DNA from 2 places in the Metabacillus schmidteae genome. Region 2 is predicted to be linked to the other one. Evidence: riboswitches for the same ligand, from Rfam matches in the RefSeq annotation. Region 2 holds a riboswitch; the other holds the start of a gene.
The links. Region 2 has a riboswitch for S-adenosylmethionine ahead of mtnK (S-methyl-5-thioribose kinase). Riboswitches for the same ligand answer to the same signal wherever they lie in the genome.
Positions count from the first base shown of each region.

Region 1: linked by a shared signal. The riboswitch ahead of HWV59_RS03585 (sugar ABC transporter substrate-binding protein) and the one ahead of mtnK (S-methyl-5-thioribose kinase) in region 2 are both predicted to bind S-adenosylmethionine.

Region 1 is NZ_CAESCH010000001.1:744,778-761,640, forward strand. It holds gene HWV59_RS03580 (glutamine--tRNA ligase/YqeY domain fusion protein) at 1-1,599, opposite strand, end outside; gene HWV59_RS27225 (hypothetical protein) at 1,862-1,987, shown strand; SAM riboswitch class I at 2,162-2,273, shown strand; gene HWV59_RS03585 (sugar ABC transporter substrate-binding protein) at 2,407-3,534, shown strand; gene HWV59_RS03590 (sugar ABC transporter ATP-binding protein) at 3,655-5,160, shown strand; gene HWV59_RS03595 (ABC transporter permease) at 5,162-6,166, shown strand; gene HWV59_RS03600 (LytTR family transcriptional regulator DNA-binding domain-containing protein) at 6,336-7,361, shown strand; gene HWV59_RS03605 (ABC transporter ATP-binding protein) at 7,491-8,339, shown strand; gene HWV59_RS03610 (ABC transporter permease) at 8,336-9,043, shown strand; gene HWV59_RS03615 (thioredoxin family protein) at 9,106-9,660, shown strand; gene HWV59_RS03620 (basic amino acid ABC transporter substrate-binding protein) at 10,061-10,888, shown strand; gene HWV59_RS03625 (amino acid ABC transporter permease) at 11,196-11,852, shown strand; gene HWV59_RS03630 (amino acid ABC transporter ATP-binding protein) at 11,849-12,571, shown strand; gene HWV59_RS03635 (aspartate kinase) at 12,867-14,228, shown strand; gene HWV59_RS03640 (carbohydrate kinase family protein) at 14,382-15,356, shown strand; gene HWV59_RS03645 (hypothetical protein) at 15,410-15,547, opposite strand; gene HWV59_RS03650 (hypothetical protein) at 15,562-15,786, opposite strand; gene HWV59_RS03655 (Na-translocating system protein MpsC family protein) at 16,111-16,809, shown strand.
Region 2 is NZ_CAESCH010000001.1:2,091,292-2,108,154, reverse strand. It holds gene HWV59_RS10040 (pyridoxal phosphate-dependent aminotransferase) at 1-936, opposite strand, end outside; gene HWV59_RS10035 (carbon-nitrogen family hydrolase) at 1,039-1,827, shown strand; SAM riboswitch class I at 1,971-2,116, shown strand; gene mtnK (S-methyl-5-thioribose kinase) at 2,215-3,417, shown strand; gene mtnA (S-methyl-5-thioribose-1-phosphate isomerase) at 3,448-4,500, shown strand; gene HWV59_RS10020 (methylated-DNA--[protein]-cysteine S-methyltransferase) at 4,754-5,254, opposite strand; gene HWV59_RS10015 (PAS domain S-box protein) at 5,308-7,497, opposite strand; gene HWV59_RS10010 (acyltransferase family protein) at 7,856-8,860, shown strand; gene HWV59_RS10005 (B12-binding domain-containing radical SAM protein) at 9,028-10,794, shown strand; gene HWV59_RS10000 (hypothetical protein) at 10,822-10,983, opposite strand; gene HWV59_RS09995 (hypothetical protein) at 10,987-11,139, opposite strand; gene HWV59_RS09990 (DUF3905 domain-containing protein) at 11,288-11,629, shown strand; gene HWV59_RS09985 (penicillin-binding transpeptidase domain-containing protein) at 11,857-13,875, opposite strand; gene HWV59_RS09980 (TrkH family potassium uptake protein) at 14,132-15,478, opposite strand; gene htpX (protease HtpX) at 15,660-16,538, opposite strand; gene HWV59_RS09970 (DUF1836 domain-containing protein) at 16,715-16,863, shown strand, end outside.

The sequences.
Region 1 (16,863 bases), 1.3 Mb from region 2:
AACATTAAAATAACCATGACGGAAAAATTGGAATTTATCTTGTGGTTTAACGTCTTCCATATTCGGTTCAATAAAGCCTTGTAAAACTTCAAGGGAGTTTTCATTTACATAATCAAGGAATGTTTTTTCCTCAGATTCGACCTCTTCCTCAACTTCCTCGTTTTCTTGTTTATCAAGAATAAGTGGCTCATATAAACGAAACTCAGCAGGTAGGGCATGCTTTGCATCAACCCAGTGTAATGTTCCTTTTACTTTACGACCTGTAAAGCCGGTACCACTTTTTGTTTCCGGGTCATAGGTACAATGAATCTCAATCACATTTCCATCTTCATCTTTAATGACATCTTCACATTTAATGAAATAAGCGTGTTTTAGCCTTACTTCATTTCCAGGAAACAGGCGGAAATATTTTTTAGGGGGATTTTCCATAAAGTCCTCTTGCTCAATGTAAATTTCACGTGAGAACGGGATTTGTCTTGTTCCCATCTCAGGTACTTCAGGGTTAATCTCTGCCTCAAGCATTTCCACTTGGTCTTCGGGATAATTTGTAATGACAACTTTTAACGGCTTCAAGATTCCCATTGTTCGAGGAGCTTGAAGTTTTAAGTCTTCACGAACAAAATGTTCAAGCATTGCTTCATCTGCTGTAGCAACTCCTTTTGAAACACCAGTCTCTTTTACAAACTCACGAATGGCTTTTGGTGTATATCCTTTTCTTCGTAGGCCGGATATCGTTGGCATACGAGGATCATCCCATCCATCAACAAATTTTTCATCAACAAGTTGTTTTAACTTACGCTTACTCATCACCGTATTTGTAATACCTAAACGGCCAAATTCTATTTGTTGAGGTTTATGCTCCATTTCACATTCTTCAATAACCCAGTTGTAAAGAGGGCGTTGATCCTCAAACTCTGTTGTACATAAAGAATGTGTAATCCCTTCAATAGCATCTTCCAGTGGATGTGCAAAAGCATACATTGGATAGATGCACCACTTATCACCTGTATTATGATGTGATGCATGTGAAACACGGTAGATAACAGGGTCACGTAAATTGATGTTAGGTGATGACATATCAATTTTTGCACGAAGGACTTTTTCGCCATTACCGAATTCTCCATTACGCATACGTTCAAATAAATCGAGGTTTTCCTCAATTGAACGATTTCGGTATGGACTTTCCTTACCAGGCGCAGTCAAGGTTCCTCGATATTCTCTAATTTCATCTGCTGTTAAATCATCTACATAGGCTTTTCCTTTTTTTATAAGTAAAACAGCGCGATTGTACATTTCTTCAAAATAATTGGAAGCAAAGAATAAACCATCCCATTCGTAGCCTAACCAAGCTACATCTTCTTTAATTGATTCAACATATTCTGTATCTTCTTTTAAAGGATTTGTATCATCAAAACGTAAATTTGTTTTTCCGTTAAATTCATCTGCTAAACCAAAGTTAATGACAATCGATTTTGCATGACCAATATGGAGATAACCATTTGGTTCCGGTGGGAAGCGAGTGTACACATAGTCTCGTTTTCCTGTCTCAAGATCCTCTTTAATAATGCTTTTAATAAAGTTTGAGGAATTGTGTTCCAAATCAGATCAAACCTTTCTTTTATATGTAAGAATAAATTCTACCCTTCATTATACCAATAGATGATCAAAAGGTTAATTTACTTGGTGTATTTATTTGTAATAGTATATATATTTGCATTATGAATCAATCTGTATACAAGAATTAGTTGAAAAGATAGGCTGCTTTCGTATTTCGTAAATAAGGTTATATTGAATAACTAATTAGGTGTATGCATCCCAACCATTTGTCGCAAAATAACAAAGTCTGGTAGGAGGTGAAAGTATGCCGAATAGAAACGATAATAAATTTAGAAAAATTGAATCTGAAAGTCAAAAACAAGGTAAATCTCAGGAAGAATATGCTGAAGAGTTAGCGAACAACAAAATGAAAGCACAGAAAAGAAAATAATCATTTAAAGAGGCGAGCTTAGCTGCTTGCCTTTGTTTATTTATCAGGAATGTAAGCCTTTTTTATAATAATATAATTAATTTTGATATTATAAATATTCAAATAATAGTTGACATTCATTCTATACGGGATTAAAGTAAATGTATTGTTATTTTACTTAATCGCATAAAACATCTCTTATCAAGAGTGGCAGAGGGACTGGCCCGATGATGCCCGGCAACCGTTCTATTTTTAAATAGAATTGGTGCTAATTCCTGCAAAGCATAACAGCTTTGAAAGATAAGAGAGGAGACTCCTATTATTGTGGTGAAACCTCTCTGTCTTAAGAGAGGTTTTTTGTTGTTCAAGACTCGACAATAGAGAAATAGAGTTGGACAAAAGTAAAGCAAATTCTATTAAATGAGGGGAGCAATGCAGCTATGAGAAACAAACTTTTTAACACATTCTTTATTTTGGCGGTAGTATTTACAGTATTTGTTTCAGGTTGTGCGTCTAGTAATGGTGGAACAAATGAATCAACAAAAGCAAAGGGAAATCCTGAGGTATCACTCGACAATGTACCAGAAAGATTTAAAGATGGTGAAGAGGTAAAAATTAAAGTAATCCGTAAAATTGGCGGAGATGATCATACAGCTCAATTTTTAGCAGGAGCTAAAGAAGAAGGGGAAGCTTTAGGCTTCCAGGTTGATGTATTCACTGCAAATGGTGATACAGCAAAATTCCATGATGCGATCGCACAAGGACTTGAAGAAGATTATGATGGCTTTATCATTTCTCATGGTGATGATGAAGCAACAATTAACGCCGTTCAAAAATTAGTTGACGCAGGAAAAAGTGTAGTAACATTTGACTCAATTGATGGACTATCAAAAATTAATGGCGTGACATTAACTTCACAGGATGATGAAGCATTAGCAAAATTAGCTTTAGATCAATTAGTAAAAGATACAAAAGGTGAAGCGAATATCGTATACCTATGGGTTGACGGCTTCCCTCCTATGGTAAGAAGAAATGCAGTTTATCAAGATGTGTTAACCAATAATACAGGAATTAAAGAGGTAGAACGCTTCGGTATTGCTTCTGCAGATACATCAGTTCAAACTCAAAACGCTGTTGCATCTATGCTTAATAAGCATCCAAAAGGTGAAATTGATGCAATCTTTGCAACTTGGGATGCATTTGCAATCGGTGCTGCACGTGCTATTAAAGAAGCTGGAAGAGATGAAATTAAAATATATGGTATTGATGTTTCAAATGCAGATCTTCAAGAAATGCAAAATGAAGACAGCTCATGGAATTACACAGCAGCAGTTGATCCGAAGCTTATCGGTGCAGTGGATATGAGAATCCTTGCGAAAAAACTTGTTGGTGAAGAAACACCTGAAACATATAATCTTGAAGCTTCACTTATTTCACAAGAAGCGTTACTTCAATCGAATGAGCCAATTAATATGGTGAATTTAGCTGACACTGTGGAAGGTTGGGGTCAGTCAGATGCATTTGAAGAAGAGTGGATGAAAACATTAAAAGAATACTATAAGAAGTAATAATCTAAAGTAGAGGATGGATGAAAAAAATCCTCCTCTCTCCTTTTCTCCTCTAGTAAACCTTCATTATATGAACTCCCATTAACTAAGAATAAGATTCAAAAGGAAGGAGGAAGAACAATGAGCACATCTGTATTAAGTATGAAAGAAATTTCAATAGAGTTTCCCGGAGTAAAGGCACTTGACGCTGTTCACTTTACGATGAAAAGTGGTACAACCCATGCATTAATAGGAGCAAATGGTGCGGGGAAGTCGACTCTTATGAAGGTATTATCAGGTTCTTACAATCATTATACAGGACAGATCGTTATAGACGATAAAGAAGTGGCTATTAAAGATCCTAAGGATGCCCAAATACAAGGTATTCAAATTGTACATCAGGAAGTGGATACAGCGCTTATCCCATATTTAACAGTTGGAGAGAACATTATGCTCACCAAAACAGTAAGTGGAATGGGGAAGAAGCAATTCATTCGCTGGAAGCAAATCCATCAACAAGCAACTGAGATTTTAAATAGCCTAAATATAAGAGTGTCATCTAAAAAACTCGTTAGTGAACTAACTCTTGCAGAAAAACAGATGGTGTTGATTGCCAGAACAGTTTCATCAGAATGTAAATTTCTTATTTTAGATGAGCCAACAGCACCATTAAGTCATGCTGAGACAAAGGATCTGTTCAGGATTGTACGTGATTTAAAGGCTAAAGGTGTTGGGATTATCTTTATATCACACCGTTTACCTGAAATTTTTGAGATTTGTGATGAAATTACAATCATGAGAAATGGAAAGCTTGTCACACATGAGCTTATTCGCGAAACAACTCCTAATAAAGTAATCGAAAACATGCTTGGTAGAGAGTTAGAGGAGCAGTTTCCAGAGAGAACATTTCAACTGGGCGAGTCCATCCTCGAGGTCAACAACCTTTTCGATGGTGAGAAACTCACAGATATTTCCTTGAACATAAGACAAGGTGAAATTATCGGAATTGCAGGCTTAGTAGGAGCAGGTAAAACCGAGTTATGTAAAACCCTATTTGGTGAGAAGAAACTTACATCAGGCGAAATAAGACTTCGAGGTAAAAAGTTGAAGATAGCAAATCCTTATCAAGCAGTTAAGCAAGGTATAGCCTTGGTTCCAGAAGAGAGACGTAAAGAAGGGATTCTGGTAGAGGAATCGGTTGTAACAAATCTAACCGCTGCAAATTTGGGAACCTTCACAAGTCCTCTTAGCTTTGTAAAGCGAAAAGCAGAAAAGCAACAAGCTGTTGAACTTATTAACAGTCTTGGAATAAAAACACCATCTGAAGAAACAAAAGTAAAGAATCTATCTGGTGGAAATCAACAGAAAATAGCTATAGGTAAGTGGCTGATTACAGATGCTGATGTTTATATCTTTGATGAACCTACAAAAGGAGTAGATGTAGGGGCAAAGAAGGATATTTTTGAACTCATATGTGAATTGGCAAGAAGAGGAAAGGCCATTATCTATGCCTCTTCAGAATTAGCCGAAATTATCGGAATTACGAATCGCTTATATGTTTTATACGACGGTAAGATCGTAAAAGAAGTAAATACAGATGTCACGAACGAAGAAGACCTATTATTTTATTCAACAGGAGGCAACTGAGATGACTGAAGTAAATCCTAATCCTGTGCAAACAAAAGAAGCAAAACGATCATTTGATCTCTTTCAGTTTTTGTATAAATATGGAACAATTTTAACGATCTTTATTCTTATCATTGTGTTTGCAGTTTCTAATCCTAGTTTTATCCAAGGCAATAATATTATTAATATTCTACGATCAATATCAATTGTAACGATTATCGCTATCGGAATTACGATCTCTCTTTCTGTAAATGGATTTGACTTATCTGTAGGATCTGTCGCATCATTATCAAATGCAATTGTTATTTCTATGTTCGTTTGGTTCTCACAGAACACGCTCATTGCGATTTTCTCTGCTATTATTGCGTCATTATTAGTTGGGGTTCTAAATTCTTTTATTATTGTAAAATTAAAAGTTCCTGATATGCTCATAACCCTTGCCACAATGTTTATTGTTCAAGGGATTGCCCTAACCTATACAAAAGGTGCTACAGTATCACAAAACATGGTTATGCCTGATGGAACATTTGCAACAGGTCTTATTAGTCCGGTTTTTGAGCATATTGGACAAGTACCGTGGATTATCGTCATTATGGTGATCGTTGTGATTGCAGTTCACATCTTTCTAACGTACACAAAGCATGGCCGTTATATGTATGTAATTGGCGGAAATATTGAAGCGGCAAGATTATCAGGAATTCCTGTAAATAAATATAAAGTAGCTGCTTATCTTTTATCAGCTCTTTTTGCATCAATCGGAGGAATCGTACTGGCATCAAGAGTTATGACTGCGGAGATCAATGCTGGAGCACCTTATTTAATGGATTCAGTTGCTGCAGCATTTATTGGATTTTCTGTGCTTGGGGCAGGAAAGCCAAATGCCTTTGGAACATTTGTCGGGGCTGTCTTAATCGGTATTTTACAAAACGGACTTGTCATGATGTCAGTACCTTATTATGCAATGGATATTGTCAAGGGAACAGTTTTGGCATTTGCACTTGCTCTTACTTATTACAAACAAAAATAGTTAAAAAGCCGCTGAGTTCAAAATCAGCGGCTTTTTTCTTTGTGTGTAAAAATATGTGAAAATCATCGACAAATTATTTGTATATTTCCCAGGAAAGGAATTTTTCTATGAATTTTAGACAAGCATTGCGTTATAATTGGAAATAATTGAAATAGTTAGGATGGAAGCTATGAATATATTATCAATTCATGATTTGGAAAGGCATGAAGGCAATGCAGTAATCTTTCCTCCCTTTAGTTTGACAGTCAGTGCGGGAAATGCTGTTGCTATTCATACGAATATGAGTGTGCAGAAACTATTAATGGATATGTTGTTAGGGGACCTTCCTATTTTGACAGGAGCAATAAAGGTAAATGATATAAATATTTCATCATCAAAAAAACAATACTTACAACATATTGGAGTTGTTGCTTTAAACGATGGCTTATATGAAAGGTTAACAGTAAAAGAGTATCTAGTTTTTTATAAAAAATTGTATGATTCTAAGATTGATCTAGGACAGATTTTACAATCTATTCAATTGGAAGAAAAGAAGAATACGAAAATTGGGAAGCTTAGTTTTTCAGAGAAACGAAGAGTACACCTCGGCAATTTGCTGCTAAAACCGGCATCTCTTTATATATTAGAGGAACCTGATCAAAACACTGATTTGGAAACGAAAAGAGTTCTCAATCGTATCGTTCAGCAGCTTTTGAGCAAAGAAAAAGCTGTTGTGATGTTAACTGGGAATATGGAAAGTGCATTGGCTGTTACCGACAACGTATACCGTTTAGATGGTTCAGGTCTTTATAAGCTAGATGTAACTGCAGATGAAGCTGAAAAGGATGTAGAGACGGAGGTAGTGTTTCAACCTGTGAGGTTTGAAAAAATACCAACAAAAGTGAATGATAAAATTGTTTTATTTGATCCTCCTGAAATAGATTATATTGAGAGTGGAGAGGGTCAATCACAGCTTTTTATTAAAGGGGAAGTCTATCCAAGTATGTTCACGCTGAATGAGTTGGAGGAGCGCCTGCAGCCATTCGGCTTTTTCCGCTGTCATCGTTCCTATATTGTTAACTTGCAAAAGGTTAGGGAAGTTGTGACATGGACGAGAAATAGCTTTACACTTATATTGAATGACCCAAATAAATCCTCTGTTCCTCTTTCCAAAACAAAAATGGCGGAATTAAAAGGGATGCTTGGGTTAAAATAGTGCTCCATTCGCGGTGAATATGCGCCTCATGCTGGTTAATTTACTCCTTTCACTGACAATTTAATGCAACATAAAGATTCCTTCTATATGATGAAGTCAAATCACAAAATGCAATGCAGGAGGATGGCAATGGAAAATATAATCGAAGTGAAGTCATTGGCAAAACTGTTCGGTAATCAGCGTGCTCTAGAGGATGTTTCATTTGGAGTGAAAAAAGGAGAAGTATTTGGTTTTCTCGGACCGAGCGGATCAGGGAAGACGACAACAATCAAAATTTTAACTGCACAGCTGGCGCAAACAGACGGAGATGCACTTGTGTTCGGTAATCCAGCCGGACAATTAAAGAACCCGATGAATCGAAAGAAAATCGGGATTATAACGGACAACAGCGGTTTGTATGAACGCTTATCAATCTATGACAATTTAAAACTATATTGCGGGCTTTATGATGTTAGCCTATCAAGAATAGACGAAGTGCTCGAGATGGTTAATTTAAAGGCGGAAAGTAAAAAGGTAGTCTCAAAGCTTTCAAAAGGAATGCTGCAGAGAGTGACGCTCGCACGTGCATTTCTTCATAAACCGGAGCTGCTGTTCTTAGATGAACCTACTTCCGCTCTCGACCCTGTCAATTCCCGTCATATTTATCGCGGCTTACAGGAGCTGAGGGATAATGGCACAACGATCTTTCTAACAACTCACGATATGAATGAAGCCGAACTTTTATGTGATCGTGTAGCATTTCTCCATAATGGCTCCATTCAGCTAATTGGACCGCCGAAGGAGCTGCGCAAGAGCTATTCTGATCATACATTGACTGTTGAATTAACGGACGGTACAACAGAGGTTATTTCAAAAGGAGAAGACGGTGCGGAAGCTTTGTACCGATTCATGTCAGAAAATAGAGTAGTTTCAGTCAATACAAACGAACCAACCTTAGGTGACATATTTGTTGAGATAACAGGGAGGAAATTATCATGACATTTTCATTTAAAAGAACGTTAGCTATCTTTCAAAAGGATTATAAAGATATTTCGAAAAACATGTATGTTTCCTTTACTGCAATTATCCCGTTATTTATGGCACTTCTCTACGGTTCACAAGGGGAAATGACGATTGATATGCAATATATCATTATTAATATGACGTTATCTCTCGTTGCTGCGTTTATTCAATGTTCACTTATTGCTGAAGAAAAGGAAAAGAACACATTACGCGGGTTAATGCTCTCACCGGCCAGTACAGTAGAAATCCTGACTGGTAAGGGGATGCTGACATTCTTAGCGACGATTTTTATAATTGCCGTTTCCTGTCTTTTAATTGACTACAAGCCGAAAAATATCGCGGTCATCGCAGTAGCAATTGGTTTGTCTACTTTGTTTTACATCGGTTTAGGAACCTTCCTTGGTTTGATGACAAAATCAGTCATGGAAGCTTCGGTTATCATTATGCCCTTTTTCTTTCTGTTTACGTTCAGTTCTTATGCTTTATTACTAGTTGAAAAGTTTCCTATCTTAAAGGCTGTAGAGTATATGCCAAATTCGCAGCTTGTTGAACTGGCCGGGACAGTAGAATCCGGTGCAGGCTTTGCTGATGTATGGAGCCATCTATTAGTCATTAGCATTTGGACTGTGGCGATCTTTTTCCTTGCTTATCGTATTTTTAAGAAACGTATGATGGATTAAGATGTTTGAAAAAAGCATGGCAAGCCTCTAAAATGAGATTATAAAAAGGAGGTATCTTTGGAATGGATTTGCTTGATTGGTACAATAATGGCTTGACGAAAGAAGCTTATGTAAATGGAATGCAAGTGAACAAATCAGAAATGACGGGAATTTATGAAAAGTTCTCACTAAATGAAACACATAAAAGTCGCTTAGCTCCATTAAGAGATAAAGGTTTAAAAGTAATTGTCCTAACAGAAGACTGGTGTGGTGATGCCATGCTGAATAATCCGGTCCTACTTAGAATAGCTGAAGAAATTGGGATGGAGGTTCGGTTTGTCCTTCGTGATTCGAATTTAGAGCTGATGGATCAATATTTAACAAATGGTACATCTCGGGCGATTCCAATTTTTATTTTCTTAAGTAGCGATGGTGAGGAAATCGCAGTATGGGGTCCTCGTGCAGCTAAAATGCAGGAGCTCGTGATGGAAGAGAGAAGTAAATTGCCTTCGAAAGAAGATCCGTCTTTCTCTGAAAAACAGACTGCAATGTACAAAAAAATCACATCCGCTTATCAGGAAACTCCTGATTATTGGGATATAGTGGCAGAAAGTATTATTGAAAAATTAACAGCATAAGAAAAAAGCTGGCAGAATTTAATTCTGTCAGCTTTTTTCGTTTAATAATTGCTTAAACCTGAGTATTATTTTTGAAGCTTGAATACTTATTTGAATAAATATTAGTGGTTTTATACGTGAGAATTAAAACGTGGAATATTAATCTATGGAATATTATCTTACATATCAATGGACAGATCTATAAAGGATCTTAAAATATAAGAGAGAGATATTAGATCTTAATGTTTTTTTGAAAATAAATCTATTCTAATAAAAGGATTTTATACATGATTATGCATTTATATACATCGATGATGGAGTGTATATACAAATGAAAAATATGCATATTTAAATTTAGATATGACTATGTATTTTACATAGTCATAAAAAATTAATAGATAAATAGCTAAGGGGGAGCAAAATGAAAAAAGGTTTATTAACTTTTATGTTGGTTTTCGCATTTATGTTATTATTATCTGCTTGTGGTAGTAGTCAGGAAACAGCTAGTGGAGAAGGTAGTGAGTCAGGTAAAACAGAAGAAAAGAAAACATTACGAGTAGTAACAGATGCTGCATATGCACCATTTGAGTATCAGGATAAAGGAGAAATCGTTGGATTTGATATAGACTTTGTAGAAGCGGTAGCAAAGGAAGCTGGTTATGAGGTCGAAATAACAAATGTAGGTTGGGATCCACTATTTGTTGAGATAAAAGATCAAATTGCTGATTTTGGCGTTTCTGCTATTACGATCAATGATGATCGCAAAGAAACATATGACTTTTCCGTTCCCTATTTTCTTTCGACAAATAAAATCTTAGTTCCGGAAGGCAGTGATATAAGTTCCGCCGAGGATTTAAAGAATAAAGTGGTGGCTGTACAGGCTGGAACAACTGGTCAAGAAGCTGTTGAAGGAATCTTGGGAAAAAACAATAAGAATATGAAACAATTTGAAAATAATAACTTAGCGATAATGGAACTTACTAGCGGTGGAGCAGATGCAGTTGTGGCTGATAACACGGTAGTTGAAGAATATGTGAAAAATAATCCTGATCAAAAGCTCGTTGTTATAGAAGATAAGGATAGTTTTGAAGCTGAATATTATGGGCTTATGTTTCCAAAAGGTAGTGAATTAAAGGCTGATTTTGATGAAGCCATTAATAATGTTTTAGATAATGGAACTTATGGAGAGATCTATAATGATTGGTTCGGTTCAGATCCGGATGTAGAAAATTTAAAGGCACAGCAATAACAAAGTGATTTCTCAATGATGATGGAAAAAATCGTAAGAGTCGTCCTGCTGGCAACTATATAGATTGATTGTTTATGGTATTCACTTATTCGGTGTGAGGGCTTTTCTCTAAGAGCCATCCTCTTTTTTGTAAGATCAGAAAGTATAAATTTTGTACGTAGTTTTAGTGTCTAGCTCCAGGCGCCATCGGCTCTAGGGTCTAGGCAAATAGGAATAGAAGGTAAAGAGCACCTTCTATTCCTATTCAGCTTATGCTTGTCGCTGAATGCTTAGCGCCTTGCGCTTTTCTTAGTTTGGAGGGATAAAAATGGATTTTCGTTTTGATATTATTATAGAATATGGACCTTTTTTGTTAAAAGGGACATTGCTAACCATTGGTTTATCGTTGGCGGGAATTCTTTTAGGGACGATTCTTGGTCTTGGAATTGGATTAGGGAAAATGGTGAACAACCAATTGGTAGCGCTTCCTTTTAAGGCGTATATTACATTTTTCCGCGGGACACCGCTATTTGTACAAATTTTATTAGTTCATTTTGGGGTAGTACCATTTTTTACAGGTGAAACAAACGGAATTATCGCTGCCATAATTGCCCTCTCTTTAAATGCTGCTGCGTATATAGCCGAAATTTTTCGAGGTGGTATCCAATCAATTGATCGGGGACAAATGGAGGCGGCTCGTTCACTTGGGATGAATCATGTTCAAGCGATGACACATGTAGTTCTGCCGCAGGCATTTAAACGAATGATCCCCCCATTTGGGAATGAGTTTATCGTATTAATAAAAGAATCATCTCTCGCAGCCGTTGTTGCAGCACCAGAAATTATGTACTGGGGTCGTGCTATGTCATCCCAATACTATCGAGTGTGGGAGCCATATTTAACAGTAGCCGTCATTTACTTGATATTAACATTATCACTAAGCTTCTTACTGAATAAGCTTGAAAGAAGGTTGAAGACAGAATGATTATAGTAAAACAATTGAAAAAATCGTTTGGAGCTAACGAAGTGCTGAAGGATATCAATGTTATCATTAAGCAACAAGAAGTTGTAGTGGTTATCGGTCCATCCGGATCAGGTAAATCTACATTTTTACGTTGCCTTAATCTACTGGAACCTGTTTCAGGCGGACAAGTAATGATTGACGGAGTTGACTTAACAGATAAGAAGACGAACCTTAATAAGATTCGTGAAGAAGTTGGAATGGTTTTTCAGCAATTCAATCTCTTTCCTCATAAAACTGTATTAGAAAATATCACAATGGCACCAATTAAAGTGAAAAAAATGAAGGAAGAAACTGCAAAGGATATTGCTCTAATGCTTCTTAAAAAGGTAGGTCTATCTGAAAAAGCTAATGCTTATCCAAGTTCATTGTCAGGTGGGCAGAAGCAGCGTGTGGCGATCGCACGTGCTCTGGCCATGGAACCTAAAATTATGTTGTTCGATGAACCGACTTCAGCCTTAGACCCAGAAATGGTCGGAGAGGTGCTTGAGGTAATGAAGCAGCTTGCCGGAGAGGGAATGACAATGGTAGTCGTTACACATGAAATGGGCTTTGCAAAGGAAGTAGGAGATCGTGTTATCTTTATGGATGGTGGCTATATTGTGGAGGAAAATGTACCGGAGCAATTATTTGACCATCCACAGCATCAAAGAACAAAGGCTTTTTTAAGTAAGGTATTATGATGCTCGAAAATAATATACCTGGAATAGTGAAAAGGGAGACGCTTTTTGGTCTCCCTTTTATTCTTTATTAAAGGCTGTATGTAAAAAAGACATCAACATCAGCCATTCTTGGTGGCAGGGAGAAGGAGATTTGAGGTTATACTATGAATAATGTATGGAATTCAGACCATCTTAGTGTCTAATCAAGAGAGACATTTGTTCATTGTAAAAAGAAAACCCTTGATTATTTGAAGAAAACAGAGGATAATAGTGATTAAAATTTGACTGAAAATTTTAAATAGTAGGAGATGTGGAAATGAAAGTTGTAAAGTTCGGTGGTTCCTCTTTAGCTTCAGGTGAACAACTAAAAAAAGTATTGAATATCGTTGTGTCAGACCCAACTCGAAAAGTGGTTGTTGTATCTGCTCCGGGAAAGCGATATTCAGATGATATAAAGGTAACAGATTTACTTATCGAATGTGCGGAAAAACATTTAGCAAATGAAAATGCTGACGGAGTATTTGATACCATTATTGAAAGGTATGCAAGTATTGTAAAGGAATTATCGATTCCTTATGACATTATTGAAACCATTTCAAATGACTTAAAGACATTATTAGCAGGTGACAAAAGTAAGCCTGAAAGCTATCTTGATGCAGTTAAAGCCAGTGGGGAGGATAATAATGCAAAGTTAATTGCAGCCTTCTTCCAGCATAGCGGTCTTAATGCAGAGTATGTGAATCCAAAAGATGCAGGTTTACTTGTATCAGATGAGCCGGGAAATGCTCAGGTTCTACCTGAATCGTATGAAAATTTATATAAACTTCGTGAAAAAGAAGGAATTGTTGTTTTCCCAGGGTTCTTCGGTTACAACAAAAAAGGTGAAGTATTAACATTCTCAAGAAGCGGGTCAGATATTACAGGATCAATTTTAGCTAACGGTATCAAGGCTGACCTGTATGAAAACTTCACAGATGTTGATGCGGTATATTCAGTTAATCCAACGTTTGTTCAAAATCCTAAGGAGATTAGCGAACTAACATACCGTGAAATGCGTGAACTTTCATACGCCGGGTTTTCGGTTTTCCATGATGAAGCTTTAATCCCTGCATTTAGAGCAGGCATTCCTGTTAATGTGAAAAACACGAATAACCCTTCAGCACCAGGTACAAGAATCGTAAATGAAAGGTCAAATTCTAATGGACCTGTTATTGGGATTGCAAGTGATAAAGGCTTTTGCAGTATTTATGTAAGTAAATATTTAATGAACCGAGAGATTGGGTTTGGGCGCAGACTGTTACAAATTTTAGAGGATTACGGTTTAACATACGAGCATGTTCCATCCGGTATTGATGATGTAACAGTTATTTTACGACAAGATCAGATGGATGAAGCACTTGAAGCGAAAATAACAGATCGCATTATGACGGAACTGCATGCAGATGAAGTGATCATCGAACACAATCTTGTATTAATTATGGTTGTTGGTGAAGGGATGCGTCACAATGTTGGAACAACAGCTCGTGCAGCAAAAGCTCTTGCACATGCAGGGGTAAATATTGAAATGATTAATCAAGGCTCTTCAGAGGTTAGCATGATGTTCGGAGTAAAAGAGCCTCAAGAAAAGATTGCTGTTCAAGCGATATATAATGAATTCTTTGTTGCGGTACCAGTTTAAAAAGATTTATGGAGAAGGGATAGTCTATTAAGTACATATATACTGTGCTTTTGGAACTGTCCCTTTAATGATTTGCCTATTATTTATAGAGAAAGAAAGTTTGTGTATACTTACATTAATAGTTTATACATATATATTTGAGGTGAAGATGAAATGTCAAGATTATATTCAATTGGAGAGGTTTTAATTGATTTCATTCCGGCTCAAAAAGGAGTTGCACTAAAAGATGTAGTTTCGTTTGAGCGGGCTCCGGGTGGCGCACCTGCAAATGTTGCAGCAGCAGTTGCGAAAGCAGGTGGACAAGCGTCAATGATAACAAAGCTGGGTGAAGATGCGTTTGGTGATTTCTTAATTGATACGTTGAACAATGTGGGTGTCAACACAGAGCATGTTGTAAGAACGAAAAAAGCGAATACAGCTCTTGCCTTTGTATCACTCAAAGAAGATGGGGAGAGAGATTTTTCATTTTATCGTAACCCTTCAGCAGATCTTTTGCTATCTGAGGATGAGATAGAAGATAACTGGTTTCATGAAGGAGATATTCTTCACTTTTGTTCTGTTGACTTAGTCGAAAGTCCAATGAAACAGGCACATGTAAAGGCGATAAAATCGGCAAAGGAAAAGGGAGCTATCATTAGCTTTGACCCTAATGTACGACTGCCATTATGGGAAAGTGAAAAAGAGTGTCAAGCGACGATTAGAGAATTTCTTCCTCAAGCTCATTTAGTGAAGATATCTGATGAAGAGCTGGAGTTTGTTACAGGTATTAAGGATGAAAAAGAGGCAATACATTCATTATTTACTGGTGAAGTAAAAGCGGTCATTTTTACAAAAGGTCCAGAAGGGGCTACTCTTTATATAAAGGAAGAAAGTTTTGCATCAACAGGTTACAAGGTTTCTGTTCAGGATACAACTGGTGCTGGTGATGCATTTATTGGCGGATTCTTATATAAATTACTAGAAAAAAATGCAACAATTACTAATTTGGAATCACTTTTAAAACAAGAGCATGATGATATCTTATCCTACGCAAATGCAAGTGGTGCCCTTACAACAACAGGTAAAGGAGCAATCTCTGCTATTCCGACGAAACAAGAAATATATAAGTTCATTGAGAAGCAGAAGTGAAGTTATAATTTGTTATGTGGGACAGTCCAGATAAAATAGGACTGTCCTAAAGTCTATTCAATCGTATTCGTTGTATTTTTCATGGATTTCCCTTTAAATTTATTTTGCTTGTTTAATTTTAGATTTTGAGAACGTAACCGATTTGCCGGCATATTATTATTTGGTGCTGCTTGCTCATTCCAATCACCCATAGAGGTTCCTCCTTTTACTCTTCCATTTTTTTACCCCTCATGATTTTTTCAAATGCTGCCATCGAGGGATCCTGCTTAATCTCTTGATCAAAAGGGTTCTTTTCCTGTTTAAATTCAGGGTCAGCATTTAGGGTTATTCCTACCTGTGAACCAGCCGTTGATAAGGAATCATTAATAATGGATTCTTGTTTCCCATCTTGATGTGGAGTTACTTCTGAATGTTGATTCCTACTGTCCATATCATCACCTCAATATGTTAATAAGTACAATCTTATGTTTTCACTGAATGAAAGAACTATACGAACTATAAGAACTGCAAGTAAATTGTTGCGTAGTCTTTAGAATAATGTTACTATTTATAAGACTAATTTCTTGCTGTTATTAGTTAATATAATAAAGACTATACAATTCCCAATTAATACATATAAATAAATAAAACCTTTTACGGTAAATGGAAGAACCTATTCTTAAAATAGTCTGTCTTTCCATGGCCTAACTTCTATTTTTGAAGTTAGGCCTTTTTGTTTTTAATAGAAAATGCTCTACTTTTAGGGGGAACATGAATGAAAAATACAAATAGTTACTACCAGGAAGACCTCCTTCTCCTTAGTAGTACCTTAAGTAAGATATTAAAACGAAGGTTTGGAAAAGGACCTGAGATGTGCTATGTCACTTTACACTCAAATAGATTAATAGTTTTTATACGAAAATATATCACTCCTTCTGAAGAAGTATTATTAAAGAAAGATTACATAAATTTGGCCTATAAATTCCGATCTGCAGTAATGGAGGAAGTTGTTGATGAATTCACTAAAGAGGTGGAAAAATCTCTGGGAATAAGACTTGATTCCTATTTTGAGGATTGGAACTTTAGCAGGAACACGGGAATGATGATCTTTGAAAATAGCCTTTCGAAGGATTGGGCAGCTACAGCCATACAACCTGCTTTAAAAGAAAAGCTTTTTGAAGGTCTAAATTTGATAAGTTATGAAATTTATAAGGCACCAACAAGTATGGAAGTCATTAAAATTAATCAAAACATATATGCTGTTGAAAGTCGAGGCACAATATTAAAGATGGAGAAAATCTTATATAAGAAAGGCTATCTAGAGATATTACAAGAACATTCAAATGATATTAAAAATGCTTATTTTCAACAAAAGGAAAAATTTGATTCAATCTTTGAAACAAAAGTCGAGGATTTATTTTTGTTTTGGGATTACAAAGATAACAGAAGTTATATCTTTTTCTATTTACATTAAAAAAACACATATTTACAATCACATCGATTTTCTATATCATTATGATAAAGGGAA
Region 2 (16,863 bases):
AAGACATGCATCAATAAGAGCATTTCGTCTGGATTCATATAAAGCATTTAGTTCCTCAACACATGTTTGCGGGCTTAATAACGCATGTGCAGCTGCTTCTTGGATGGCACTAAACACACTCACATACATATGATCTTGAAGTAAGTTTAAAGCCTCAATTACAGAAGGATTACCAACTGCAAAGCCAATTCTCCAACCAGCCATATTGTAGGTTTTAGAGAAGGTATATATTTCAATTCCAACCTCTTTTGCACCCTTAGTTTGCAAAAAGCTCATTGGTTTTTTACCATCAAAGCCAATTGCTCCATATGCGAAATCATGGACAACACAAATATCATGATCGTCAGCGAACTGTACCGTCTCTTCAAAAAATTCTTCAGATGCTGTTGCCCCAGTTGGATTATTTGGATAGTTAATAAACATTAATTTCGCTTGTTCAATGACATCTTTTTCTATATTTTTATAGTTCGGTAAAAACTTGTTTTCTTCTAACAAGGGCATAACTTCCATTTTTGCACGAGCTAATTCCACCCCTGACCAATAATCAGGATAACCTGGATCAGGCACTAGTACTACATCTCCTGGATTTAGGAGACATTGAGGAACCTCAACTAAGCCTGCTTTACCACCAAATAGGATTGCTACTTCAGTTTGTGGGTCAATCTCTACTCCATATTCCCTTTTGTAAAAAAGAGCAACTGCTTCCTTTAAAAAGGATTGACCACGAAACGGAGAATACTTATGGTAATTTGGGTTCTTTACTGCTTTTTCCATTGCTTCAACAATATGTGCCGGTGTTGGTCTGTCTGGATTTCCTTGACCTAAATTAATAACATCGTGACCTTGCTCAATGATGTTGTTCACTTTCGCAACAAGGCTTGCAAAAAACTGCTTCGGTAATGTATTTAATAATTCAGATTGCTTAAATTTTTTCATTTTTAACACCTACTCAAAAAATTCTTGAAATTCTAGTCACAAATAATATATCGTTAGATACAACTTGTAAAGTAAAAAATTTTAATTGAAGGTGTGAACCAAATGAAACCTATCATTACATGTATTCAATTAGACATCAAATTCGGTGATCCGGATTTTAATTATCAACAAGTAGAAAAAAAGATTGCCCAAGCTGTACAACAAGAACAATCAACTACGATTGTCTTACCTGAACTATGGACAACGGGTTATGATCTAACTCGCTTAGAAGAAATTTCCGATGAAAATGGTGAGAAGACAACCTCCTTCCTACAGGAGCTTGCAAAAAAATATAACGTTCACATTGTGGGTGGGTCAATTGCTAAAAAAATTGACAAGCAGGTAACCAATACAATGCTTGTTGTGGACAATACCGGACAGTTAATCCATGAATATAGTAAACTTCATCTTTTTAAGCTTATGAACGAGCACCACTACTTAACTGCAGGGAGTGAAAAAGGTTTATTTGACCTTGGTGGTATGAAAAGTGCTGGAGTCATTTGTTACGATATACGTTTTCCGGAATGGATTCGCGCCCACACCACAATGGGAGCAGAGGTGCTATTCGTTGTTGCAGAATGGCCAATGCCCCGCCTTAATCATTGGAAAACACTCCTACTCAGTAGAGCCATAGAAAATCAATGTTATGTTGTAGCATGCAATCGGGCAGGAACTGACCCTGACAATGAATTTGCCGGGCATTCACTAATTATTAACCCTTGGGGAGACATCTTAGCTGAAGCAGATGGAAATCCAGGTATGATTTCAGCCGAGTTGGATATTGAAATGGTGAAAAAAGTTCGCAATCAAATTCCTATTTTCGATGATCGTCTCCCACATCATTATCTCTAATTTAAAAATATTTAGGCAATTCTTTAGATTTTCTGTTGACAAAATCTTATGAACATTGATAATATGCTAATCAAGCGTTATATTTTTCTAGTAAAGTTTTATTACTTAAAACAATTAAATGTATCTATTAATTTAGACATAATCTCTTATCAAGAGTTGGCAGAGGGACTTGGCCCTATGACGCCGCAGCAACCGACCGTATTTCTTATTTAAAGAAATGAATCTGGTCTTTTACCAGTAGGGCACGGTGCTAATTCCATCAGAAAGGAAACTTTCTGAAAGATGAGAGGTGCGAAGTGATGACTTCAAGCCTCTTTCAATCTGGAAAGAGGCTTTTCTTATTTTTAGAAAAGCCTCCAAACTAACATTAATTAGGAGGCCATTCAAATGTGTGCAAACAAAAAATCATCAGCTTACGAGCCATTAAATGAAAACGGAGCAATTGCTTTAACTAAAAAACTACAGTTATTCGATGAAAACAGCCCATTAACTTGTAGTGAAATTGGTGACGGAAATTTAAACCTCGTGTTTAAAGTGAAAAATACTGAAACTAGCGAGAGTATTATTATTAAACAGGCTTTACCTTATGCGAAAGTAGTTGGTGAAAGTTGGCCGTTAACTTTAGATCGTTCAAGAATTGAAACAACTGCTCTTTTAAAGCAGGCCGAATTTGTCCCTCAATATGTACCTAAAGTTTTCTATTCAGATGAGGCACTTGCAATCACGATCATGGAAGATCTTTCACATTTACAAATCGCAAGAGCAGCTTTAATTGAGGGAAAGGATTTACCACTTTTATCCGAACATATCGGAGAGTTTTTAGCCAAAACATTATTCTATACTTCTGATTACGGGTTAAATCAGCATTATAAAAAAACACTAGTTAAGCAATTCATTAATCCCGATCTTTGTAAAATAACAGAAGACCTTGTCTTTACTGATCCTTTCTTTAATCACGAAACAAATGATTATGAGCCGGAGCTACAGCTAGATGTAGATAAACTTTGGAAAGATCATACGTTAAAATTGGAAGTAGCTAAATTGAAACAGCTATTCCTAACAAAGGCAGAAGCACTCGTTCATGGCGATCTACATACAGGTAGCATTTTTGCCGATGAAAGTGAAACCAAGGTCATAGATCCGGAGTTCGCTTATTTTGGTCCTATTGGTTTCGATGTTGGGCAAGTATTTGCAAACCTGCTCTTTAATGTTTTAGCACGTAATCCTGAGAATCAAGAAGTCATCTACAACCATATTGAAACGACATGGAATGTATTCGTAAAAGAATTTTCTCTTGCGTGGAATAAAGATGCTCTAGAAATATTCTCGAAAGTAGAGGGTTATTTAGAATATGTCCTAGCCGAGATCTTTGAAGAAGCTGTTGGGTTTGCTGGTTGTGAAATTATTCGTCGTACAATTGGATTAGCTCATGTTGCAGACCTAGATACGATCGAACCTTATGAGAGAAGAATTGCAACAAAACAAGTTGCTTTATCTCTAGGAAGCGAGTTAATCAAAAATAGAAAATCAATTTCTATCCCTCAACATTTTAAGGAATATGTCAAGCAAACTGCCGTAACAGTCAACTAATGAATTGCAAATAAAGGAGTTTTTAACAAAATGACAACACAAAGTTTCGTTATACCTCGTTCTGTCATCTGGAAGGAAGAGTATATTTCATTATTAAATCAACAAAAAATACCTCAAATCACTGAGTATCTTAAACTAAAAACAATTGAAGATGTTTGGGAAGCTATTCAGTCATTAAAAGTGAGAGGAGCTCCAGCAATAGGTATTACCGCTGCTTATGGTTTAGCTTTAGCAGCCAACCAGGAACCTTCTCAAACTTATGAAAGCTTTCTTCAGAATCTGGAAAAACATCGTCATTATCTAGCAAGCTCAAGACCAACGGCTGTAAATTTATATTGGGCATTAGATCGAATTATGAACAGCATTAAAGACGTGACAACTATTGAAGAAGCAAAGGTGACAATTTTAAACGAAGCTAAAGCAATTGAAGCGGAAGATGAACAAGTATGCCAATCTATTGGTGAACATGCTCTATCTGTTTTCAAAGATGGCGATCGAGTTATGACGATCTGTAATGCAGGTTCCATTGCAACGGCTAAATATGGAACAGCTCTCGCTCCTTTTTATCTAGCTAAAGAAAAAAACATTCATTTGAGCGTATATGCCTGTGAAACAAGACCAGTTCTCCAAGGAGCTCGCCTTACTACATGGGAGCTAATGCAAGCAGGTGTTGATGTAACATTAATTACAGATAATATGGCAGCTCATACTATTAAATCAAAGGACATAACTGCCATTATTGTCGGTGCTGATCGAATCGCTGCAAATGGTGATACTGCAAATAAAATTGGAACCTACAATCTGGCTCTTCTCGCAAAAGCCTTTAACATTCCATTTTATGTTGCAGCTCCATTATCAACATTTGATCCTACGATTTCAGACGGAATACAAATACCTATCGAAGAACGTCATTCGGAAGAAATTACACATATTAGCGGAGTTCAAGTGGCGCCTGAAGGTGTAAAAGTATTTAATCCTGCCTTTGATGTTACTCCTAATGAATTAATCGCTGGCATTATTACTGAAAAAGGTATATTAACCGGAGATTATAAAAAAGGTATTTCAACATTATTTCACAGGTAAAAAAAGAACAAAGTTTTCACGGATCATGATTACTTTGTTCTTTTTTCTAGCCTTCTTTCTTATTTTGAAGAAGGCAATTTTTTTCTTGTTCTGTTAAAATGTGAAGTTTAGACATCAGAACCGAATAAAAATAGACTTTTCGCAAGCGCTTCTTTTGCATCCACATATTTCTTGCCCCTTTCTTTACCTTGTGCAACTTTTTTCTCTTAATGAAATAATATGTTGCAAAGCCAAAATTGTGACAAGTTATGAATTACTCTTTAAATGGAATTTTTTCATGTGTTAAAAGGGTAGCTTTTAATTCCGTTTTTGTCCCTGCATATCCAGTTAGTTTTTTGTTCTTGCCAATGACTCTGTGGCATGGAATGAATATTGGCAGTTTATTTGCCTTATTCGCTTGACCAATTGCCCGAACGGCATTTTTTTGACCGATAGCCATGGCTACATCCTGATAGCTCCACACCTTTCCAAACGGAATTTCTCTTAATTTTTTCCATATCTTTTTTTGAAAGTCTGTTCCATTGAGTTCCATTGGAAAGTGAAACTCTTTTCGATTTTCATGAAAGTACTCGTGCAGTTGTTGGATTGCTATCTGCAGTACTTCACACTTTTGTGTCTGATCTGACACAACATCTGTTCCCGATTTAAACGATTCAAATTGTTCTGTGGTTAAAAACAAATTTGTTATTTTGTCCTGTTTCGATACAATAGTTAATGTTCCTAATGGTGATTCATATAAACGGTAATAATACATAAAAAAACCTCATTTTCTTCCTTCAAGTCACTAAAAAATAACCTATTATCATGTTATTGTCTAATAGGCAACGTAATATGGAAAGTAGTTCCTTTTCCTTCTTCACTTTCTACATCTACTTGGCCCTGATGCTCTTCAATAATTTTATAACTAACCATTAAACCAAGGCCAGTCCCTCTTTCTTTCGTTGTATAAAAAGGCTGCCCTAATCGCTTAATTTTATCCTCTGAAATACCTGAACCTCTGTCTGTAATCGAAACGAAGAGATTATCTTCATTCTTTTGTTTTATTTTCACGTCAATTTGGCCACCCTTTGGCATAACCTCAATGGCATTTTTCAATACATTAATAAATACCTGCTTTAATTGATTTGGTTCACAATAAATTAATGGAAGATTGTCTTCAATTTCGAGAATCATTTGAACATTGACTAAAATAGCTTGGGCACTCAGCAATTCTGTTGTTTCTTTCATAATAATGCCAAGATCTTTTTTTGAAAATTTAATCGCTTGTGGTCTTGCTAAGATAAGAAACTCTGTAATGATCGATTCAATTCTACTTAATTCTGACGTGATTACATTAAAATACATAGAAAAATCGTCTTTCACACTTCCTTCTAAAAGCTGAATAAATCCTTTTAATGCAGTCATCGGGTTGCGTATTTCATGTGCAATTCCTGCCGCAAGTTCTCCGACAACATTTAATGTATCTGATTTTCGCAATTGCTCTTCTAATTCTCTTTTTTCGGTTACATCTCGAAAAACAGCTAAATTCATATCCTCATTAATATGATGCTTTAAGGAAATCTCTAAAATTTTCTCTTCACCATTGTCAAATGTATAGATCGTTTCCTGTGTTTTTGCCTCATATGAATCTAACTCATCCTCTTGATAGAGGTCGTCCATCTTTGAAAAAAGAATATCACAAATTCTATAAGATTTAATATCACTTGATGATAGATTTAAAATTTTTCTTGCAGCAGGATTCGCTTCAATAATTTCATATTCATTATTAAATAGGATAATACCATCCATAGCCGCGTTAAATATGTTCCTGAATTTATGTTCACTTTCCCTCAGTACTTTTTCCATTCTTTTTCGTTCACTAACATTCCGAAAGATTGTAAGATGATGTCCATCTAAGATATCCATTTTTGAAGTGAACTCCAGCTCTTTGTTTTGACCATTTGGCATGTGAAAAAGCAGTTCTTCTCTTATGGCACCTGTTTGAAAATATTCTTTTTTCACCCGATGAAAACTTGATGAATTTTGATCAACAAAGTCTAAAATATTCCTCTGAACAAGTTCTGCCTCACTTAATTCGAATGTTCGACTAGCAGCTTGATTTACCTTTTGAATTTGTCCATTTCTTTCCCAAATCATAATGGCATCAATAGCATTTTCAAAAATTTCTCTGAAGCGTTCCTCACTTTTATATAGCTTCATTTCCATAGATCGTTTTTCAGTTATATCGCGCATAATGGCCATGTAAAAACCATTAATAATATTTGAAGTTGTGGTAAACTCAAAAACTTTTTTACTACCATTCCTAAGCAGCACAGGAAGCTCACCTTTGGCACTACCATTTTCTTTGAGCATGATCCACAGACGATCCAATTTGTAAAGATCCGGTCCATCGATAAAGTCTCCTAAAACAAATGAATTTAACTGATTCTTTGTAATTTCAAAACTTGTGCAAAATGAGCCATTTGCATCTATAAATGCTCCATCTTGATCAAAGATGACAATGCCATCTACTGCACGGTGAAAGAGATCCTTAAAAAGCTGTTCATTTATTGTCCTTTCACGTTCAAGCATTTTTTTAAACGAGACATCTTTGATCATGGCTAGGTCATATCCATTTATCGCTTGTTTCCTCACAGAAATTTCCAGAAACTTCACTTGTCCATTTTCTAACTTAACAATTAATTCATTACTACTAGGGTCACCCTGATAAATTGCCTCCATTACTTGGTTTAATTGATTTTTGGGAATTAAAGATAAAAAATCGTATAGGCTTTTTCGACATAACTCCTTTTTCTGTAATTGAAACATGTGACATGCAGCAGAGTTTACATCAATAAATCTCATATTTTCATCAAAAATAGCTACCGCATCTAATGCACCCTCTAAAATATTTTCGTGCTGCAGTAACTTAAATTTGAGCATTTCATTTTCTTCTTCCAATTTAGCTACTTGTGCCTTTAAGGTAACGATTTCGTGATCCTCCATCGTTTGCTTCAATTCATTCACCCCTACCTGACTTGCAATCTCTCTTCTATAGATTCTATTCTACAAGTTCTTTCATTGTCCTTCACTTATCTACAAAATGATAGAAAATGTTTCTTTTTTACTGTCTACGATGTAATATAGTAAAGTATTTTGTAAAACTGCGAAAAAGCAAATTTGGAACACGTAAAGCTGTCATCTTTTACAAGTAGATGACAGCTTTGTTACGTCCCTTATAAAATAAGTACCTCTATCGAAAGTACTGTAATAAGCCCAATTTAACACAGGAAAAAAGCAACGTTTATTACCATTACGATTTGGGAATAAAAAAAGATGTTTTACGATTAATTACTTCAAAGGGAATGATAAATAAATGAATAATCGTTTGAGTTATTTTGATAATGCAAAATTCTTCTTAATCTTTTTAGTTGTTTTTGGTCACATTATTAGGCCGTTTATCGATGAAAGTAACGTCATGCTGACCATCTATAAGTTTGTGTATACGTTTCATATGCCCGCTTTTATTTTAATCTCCGGCTATTTTGCAAAGGGATATAACAAAAAAGGGTATGTGAGTAAAATTGCGAAAAAACTAATATTACCGTATTTAATTTTCCAGGGTATATACTCTGTATACTATTTTGCGATTGAAAAACAAGGGGCAACAGTTTTGGATCCTCTAGACCCGCATTGGTCATTATGGTTTTTAGTTAGTTTATTTTTCTGGAATGTATTCTTATTTGGCGCAACAAAGCTTTCTCCTAAATGGGCGTTGCTTGTGGCTTTTACATTAGGGATTTCTATCGGGTATTTTGACGTAGTAAGTAATTATTTAAGCTTATCAAGAACATTTGTGTTTTTCCCTTTATTTTTAATTGGCTTTTATTTAAAGAAAGAGCATTTTGCTTTTCTCACTAAGCCAAATAATAGGGTTATTTCCATGTTGGTATTAGCAGTAACATTTGTTTCTTATTTCTATCTGGACTTTGATTATGAATGGTTATTTGGTTCAAAACCTTATTCACAGTTTGGAGAACCATCAATTTTTAATGCCTTTATTCGTATGGGCTTTTATACCTTAACATTGATCACATCTCTTAGCTTTTTGGCACTAATCCCAAAAAGACGTGCATTCTTTACAGAGTGGGGAACAAGAACATTTTATGTATATCTTCTACATGGGTTTATCATACAATACATGAGAACAAATGAGGTAATTGAGTGGTTAGGGGATTATCGCAGTATTGCTTTACTTACTCTTCTATCAATTTTATTAACTTCTGTATTATCAACAAAAACAGTGAAAGAAATTGCCAGCCCGATTATTGAGTTGAAACCATCTCATTTGTATATAAAGCCCTCCTCGTTAAATAAATAATAGACTGAGACATTCTCCTAAAAGGGAAAATGTCTTATTTTCGTTTAAAAGAATGGAATTACTTCCATACTGTGGTTATATACCCAATCGAAGCATTATGATAAAATAGATAATTGATTGAAATCTTTAAGCAAATACTTTACAAAATTCAATAGAGTGGTGTCGAAATGAAAACTGTTTTATCAACGTTAAATGCAAAATATATTCATACAAGTTTATCAATCCGCTATTTAAAAGCATACGCAGAACCTGAATACAATATAGAATTAGCAGAATATACGATTAAAGACCCTGCTATGAATATCGTGACAGACCTTTATGCAAAAAAACCCGAGGTTCTCGGATTCAGCTGCTATATTTGGAATATTGAGGAAACGATTAAAGTCATAAAGATGCTAAAAAAGATTAACCCTTCTTTACTGATTGTACTAGGCGGACCAGAGGTAACATATGACACAAGAGAATGGATGGAAAAGATTCCGGAAGTAGACTTCATTATAATTGGTGAAGGTGAACAATCATTTAAGCAATTATTAGATGAATTACATGATGAACACAACTTTGCAAATGTTAGTGGTATTGCTTATCGTGAAGACTCGACAATTCACATTAAGCCGCAGCGTAATAAAATTGATTTAAAAACATTGCCTTCTCCATACCGCTTTAAAGAAGATTTAACACAGCTTCCAAAACGTGTTACGTACATCGAAACGAGTCGTGGTTGTCCTTTTAGCTGTCAATTTTGTCTTTCTTCCATTGAAGTAGGAGTACGATACTTTGATCGTGAAAAAGTGAAGGATGATATTCGGTTTTTAATGGAACATGGTGCAAAGACAATTAAATTTGTTGACCGTACATTTAATATTAGCCGTAGTTATGCGATGGAAATGTTTCAATTTCTTATAGATGAGCACAAGCCCGGTACTGTATTTCAATTTGAAATTACTGCAGACATTATGAGACCAGAGGTTATTCAATTTTTGAATGATAATGCTCCTAAAGGCTTGTTCAGATTTGAAATTGGAGTTCAATCCACGAATGATACAACCAATGAACTTGTGATGAGAAAACAAAACTTTAGCAAATTAACAAGGACTGTCACGATGGTAAAGGAAGGACAGAAAATTGATCAACACCTTGATTTGATTGCTGGATTACCTGAAGAAGATTATCATTCATTTAAAAAGACCTTTAATGATGTTTTTGAACTACGTCCCGAAGAACTTCAGCTTGGATTCTTAAAGATGCTAAGAGGTACCGGTCTTAGACTAAGAGCAGAAGATCATGGTTACGTGTATATGGATCATTCCCCTTATGAAATTCTAAAAAATAATATACTTTCATTCGAAGACATTACGAAAATTAAGCATGTTGAAGATGTTTTAGAAAAATATTGGAATGATCATCGAATGGATGAAACAGTTGAATATTTAGTTTCAAAGGTTTTTCCAACACCGTTTGACTTCTTTCAAGACTTTGGAACATTTTGGGATGAAAAAGGTTGGAGTCGAATTGGCCACCAGTTAGAAGATCTTTATAAACATTTATATGAATTTCTAGAAAGTTCACAACGCAAAGAGGTTCAAATTGTTAGTGGTTTTATGAAATATGATTATTTACGAAATCAAAAATACAAACCTCGTAAACCATGGTGGGATGAAACACTTTCAAAGCAGGGTCGAAGTGAAATTTATCACTCCATTCTAGAAAACCCTCTTCTTTTAGGAGAAGAATTTGCAAGAAAGCAACTAACAGAGAAGGACTTATTCAAACATACAGTCCTTGAAACAATACCATTTAATTTAAATCATTACCTCAAAACGGGAAAAATGGCAAAAGAAGACTCCTATATTCTTGTTCACTATGATGCCATTAATTCAAATACAACTGTTTATACAGTGTTATCACGTGAATTTGAATCTAAAGTAGGGTGATAAAGGAAAAAAGTGAGAAAAAATTTCTCACTTTTTCTTTTTATCTTTTTTATTGCCTGCAAGAGCATTATATAGTTGAGAGGCATTCACATCTCCCATTTCGTGACCAAATTCTTCTTGCAGTAGATCTTTTTTAGTTGGAATTTTATGATTTTGCATATCTTTACTTTTCATGTTTTTATGGGTCATCATTTATTTCCCTTGCTTTCCATGTTTAGAATTTCTATTTGCACCCTTCATCGGGTTTTCATCATCATTGATTTCAGCAAATTCTACATCTGGTAAACTTTCTGTAGGTGTATTATTATGTTTTACAGCTTGATTTCTAAATGCTTTTCTCTTCATTCTTCTCACCTCAATGATAAGATTCGACTTATTCAAGATGCTACTCTTTTACTATCCCCCTATTTTTTGTTTTCTATCATAGGTAGAATAAGGAAAAAAGGATGACTAATTATTGGACATTCTAAGATTAAGAAGTGAGGTGAAATGTGTGAAGAAGGAAAACGAAGATAAATTTTCTCTCGATGAAACATTGCCACATCAAATACATGCGCCATCTTGGAAAGGCACTGGAATAAAAATGAAAGAACCATTCAAAAATGACTACGGCGTGGTGATTGGAGATAGTCACTATAATTCGGAACATTCCCCATTAAATCAATGGAGTGATGATATTGATCCTGCGATTATGGCTGGAGATCAGTGGGTACATCCTACAAATGATATCGGCTGGAACACTCCTGAAAATAAAGAATTACTTGAAGAAAAACAAAAACCGAACGGAGTTCCCTTTACACATCCGGATAAAGATGTTAGCTATAGCAGTGATTAAGAACAAAAGCGCAAGCGCCTCGATCAGCCCCGACAAGCATAAGACGCAAATGAATAGAAGACGTTCTTTGTCTTCAATTCATTTGTGGCTTATGACCTCGAGGGGCTAGGCGCTGGAGCTGGATGTCAAAGCGCCTAGCCATAGTTCAAGAATTTTATAATTTTCTAAACGATAAAAAAAGATGACTCAAAATGAAAACTCCTTTCATTTTGAGTCATCTTTATGTTTTATTCATTCGAGAGATATTGCTTAAATACGTCTTTTACTTTAGGAACAACGAAATGGCTTCCTTGTCTATCTTTTACATCTTCGACCATCATTGCTATGAGAAGTTTAGGATTGTCTGTATTAACTGCTACAAACCATCCATTTTCTTTCCCTGTTTGATCATCTTTTGATTGTTTCAATTCCGCTGTCCCGGTTTTTCCCGCTAATTGTAATCCCTCAACAATTGGCTTATAGGCAGTACCATTTGAATTGTTTACAACCTCTTTTAAGCTTAACAGTAGTAGATCATTATTCTCTTGTGTGGAGAGATTTTCTTTCCAAAGAGTTGTTTTTGTTGCTTCAGTTACCTCTAGATACGGCTTTATCATACTGCCATTATTGACATAGGTGGTATATGCAGTTGCCAAATGAAACGGGCTCATTAATATTTCTCCCTGTCCGTAACCAGAATCTGCAAGTAGTTGTTCATTAGAAAGATTTCCATTTGAAATAGAAGATGTAGAAATAGGGAATGGAAAGTCAATTTCTTCTTCAAACCCAAACTTCTTTAATCCATTAACCATGTCCTCTGCCCCTATATCCAATGCTAATTGGGCAAAATAAATATTATCTGAATAGATTAGGGCATCTTTTAGATTAACATTTGAATCTGCATTTGACACTCTTGTAATACTATAATTTCCCCAACTGCTATCCTTTTTCCACGATAACCCGGTAATTTGTTTTTCAGCTTCAGGATCTAATTTACCAGCTTCTAATCCAATTGATGCAATAATTGGTTTCAAAGAAGATCCCGGAGAAAATGTTTTATTAAAACGGGCCATTAAAGGCTTTTGTGGATTTTCCGATAATGCCGCATATTGAGATGAAGACAGACCATATATAAATTCATTAGGATTATAAGATGGACTGCTCACTAAGGCTAATGTTTCTCCTGTTAAGGGATCCATTGCGACAGCTGTACCAGCTTCTCCCTTGAGTTGATCATATATCTGCTTTTGTAGCTCTCCATCAATTGTTACTTGAATATTCTCGCCATTTACAGGCGGCTTTTCTGCAATAACCTTATCTGTCCCTTCCACGTATATCGTATAGCCTGTTTCTCCTTTTAGTCTCGATTCATATATTTGTTCTAAACCAGCTTTTCCAACTAGAGATTGACTTGAATATCCTTCATCTTTTAAATCCTCAAGTTGCTCAGCTGTAATGCTTCCTATATATCCCGTTAAATGAGCTGCTGCTTCTCCATACGGGTAAAATCTTGCTGGTACATCTTTCTTTAAAACAGATGGAATTGCAATTAAACTCTCAAGTAACTCCTGTTGTTGAGGATCAATCTTTTTAATTGGGACGAAGTCTATAGGTCGAACCCAGCTTTGAGAGAGTTTATCTTCTATTTCTTCAACATCCATTGAGAGTAATTTAGCAATATTTTGGATCGTTTCATCTCGATTTTCCGGAAGATTGCCAGGAACAACACCAATTTCATAGGCTAATCCATTTACAGCAAGACCATTATTTTTTTCATCAAAAATTTGTCCTCGTTCAGGCGGTGTACTTTTTACTCGAACTTCTTCATTACCTTCTAATTGCGGAAAAATCATAGACGGTGACCAGGAAATAAACCAATCTTCCCCATCTTCTGTTTCCTCTTGAACGATTTGTACATCTTGTTCAAAAGAGATCTGACCTGCCAAGGTCTCCATTGATAGCGAGAAAGGATAGTTAACTTCTGTTGCCTGATCATCAACATCTTCTTCTTTTGGTTTATTAAACTCAACCTTTAATTCTTTAGCAGACACACCATCATATATACCCTCATAGCGACTTACGAAGTCTTCTTTTGTAATGGATTCTTTAGAACTTGAGGATAATTTATCGTACATCTCCGAAAACTTTTGATCATTCCATAACTTTATGTATTCAGAAAAACGCTCTGCAGCAGTAGGTGCCTCTGAACACCCACTTAAAATCAGCATTACTACAAAAAAAGCAAATGCCAGTATACCTTTTTTCATCTGTGTCCCTCCTCCTTACATATTGTACCAAAGATTAAGAGGGCATCAATTATTTAAAATTGAATTTTTTAAAAAGGCTTTTAGCAGGTTACTATGCAATAAAAAGTTGTCCAAGGGAAAATAAGGTCAAAATCCTTGTAAGACAAGAGGAAAAGTCCGTTCATATGGGGTTTGAAGAACAATTTAAGTGTGCATCAAAAGTAAAAAGTCCCTCATATGGTATGAAGGACTTTTTCAGTGTTAGACAAAGGCATTGTTAACCAATAATAACTCTTTCCTTTGGATAATGAAAATTATCTTTTTTCTCTTTCGTTCCTAATAGATACAGGAATGTTAATATCCCAATACGACCAATAAACATTAAGACCATGATGATTATTTTTCCTATTGTACTAAGTTCCGGGGTAATTCCAATTGATAATCCCGTTGTTCCGAAGGCAGAGCATACTTCAAATAAAATAGAAACAAATGGGAAAGGTTCTGTTATCGATAAAATGACAACTGAAGTAAAGCATATTAAGAATGCCATCATTGTAACGACAACTGACTTATTAAGGTCTTCCGGATGTAACTCCCGTTTGAATATTTTAATTGCTTTGTGTCCTCTTGCAAAATGGAAAAGGAATAATAAATTTAACGCAAAAGTCGTTGTACGAATTCCTCCTCCAACCGAACTAGGAGATGCTCCGATAAACATTAATGCACATAATATTAAAATAGTTGTTTCAGTAAATAAACTTACATTCATTGTTGCTAACCCGCCACTTCTAGTAGCAGTTGATTGAAATAGTGAATAAAAGAATATTTCATGCCACTCTTTATCCTTAAAGAAGTATGAGTATTCTAATATGGCAATAGCAATTGTCCCAAACAAAATCAATGCAAAAAATGTTATTGTTGTTAGTTTGGTGAATAATGTAAATCGATGTCTTTTATTCTTATTAAATAAAAAATCCTTAACCTCAATTAGAACTGGAAAACCAATTGCCCCTAACACAATTAAAATCATGACAATAAACTGTATAAAATAATCGTGAGCAAACGGAATCATTGATTGCCCTGTTATATCAAAACCTCCATTAGTCGTTGCACTTATTGATGTGAAAAACCCTTGTAAATAAGCTTCTTGCCAAGTTGGGTAATATTTCAGAAAATATGTCCCTAATATTATCCCCCCTAGAAATTCAATTAAAAGGATAAGTACAATAATTTGTCGAATAAGATTCACAATTCCTGATAAGTTAACCTGATTTTGATCAGCCATGATAAGTTGACGTTCTTTAAGGCCAATCTTTTTACCCATAATAAGCCACACAAATGTTCCAAGTGTCATGATTCCAATTCCACCAAATTGCAAAACAAAGGCCAATATAAATATACCCGGCACACTAAATGTATCTGAAGTAGACACAACCGTTAGACCAGTTACACTGACAGCACTAACTGCAGTAAAAAGTCTGTCAATAAAAGAAAAATCAACTCCAGGCTTATGAGCAATTGGTAAGCTAAGCAACAAAACTGAAACTGTCACTGCTAAAAAGTAATACGAAACAATCAATTGTACAGGAGTAAGTGACTGTATTCTTTGCTTTAGTTTGTTCATTTCTTATTCATTCCTATCTTACTTATGAAAATGCAATTTAAAAAAGGCCATGATGGACTCATGTACCCTATCATAACGATTATTTAATGAAAAGAAAAGACTAAATCGCTCGTGAATTGTATAATAACATATGTTTTGTATGTATCAAAGTATTAAAAAGGATGACAATATGCCATCCTTTTTATTTCGCTTCTAATCTGTTTATTCGATCATCTAAATCAGGATGTGTAGAAAATAAAGACAAACCTTTTTTACTGTTAATCTTTAATGTAGATAAAGAGGCTTGATCGTCCCTTACACGTTGTGAATAAAGCTTTAGTGAACGGAGAGCATGAATCATTTTATCCTTTCCGGCTAAATCTGCTCCACCTCTATCAGCATGGAATTCACGATATCTTGAGAATGCAAAAACCACTAAACTGCCAAGAATTGAAAAAACCAATTGGAAGATGATGACAGCTACAAAGTGAACAATTGGTGCTAAATCCTCTCTAACAAATCTTGAAACTAGCCATGCAGCAATTCGAGCTAAAAATACAACAAATGTATTAACAATTCCTTGTAATAGGGTCATCGTTACCATATCACCGTTTGCAATATGAGCTACCTCATGTGCTAAAACACCTTCAATCGCATCATTGTCCATTTCATGTAAAAGTCCTGTCGATACAGCTACCAATGAGCGACGCTTTGACGGACCTGTTGCGAATGCATTAACCTCTGGAGATTGATAAATTCCAACTTGAGGCATTTTTGTAAGGCCAGCTGCTCTTGAAAGTCGATGAACTCTCTCCACTAACTCTCTTTCTGCCGGGGAGAGCGAGCTATCAGGATTTAACACCTTAACACCCATCATCATTTTGGCCATCCAGCGTGACATCGCCAATGACACAAATGAACCTGTAAAACCAACAACAGCGCTAAAGATAAGGAGATTAACTAAATCCAGGCCGCCACCAACTGTTTGATAGGGCGAAATATTCAATAGAGATAGAACAATACCGATCGTAGTGATAACTAAAATATTCGATAAAAGAAAAAGAAAAATTCTTTTCACCATATAGCCCTCCATATTTCAAGTTCAGATGAACTTATATTATAATAAAAATTATAGAAATATTTTTAATAAAAAGCAAGCCAAATTACTTATTATAAATAGATTCATCATATATTGTTAAATAATCAATTACCTAAAGTTCAATACAAGCTTTAGATTCTAAAAATTGAGGTGTCAAAATGTCATTCCAATTAACACGCGTGCAAATGACAAAGCTATTATATGCTTTAAAAGGAGAGTCAACGCAAACTCCATTACATATAGTCGAAGAAGCTTTAAAAAATTCCATTTCTGTTGAACAGAACATTCCGAGTTTCATACTTAAGGC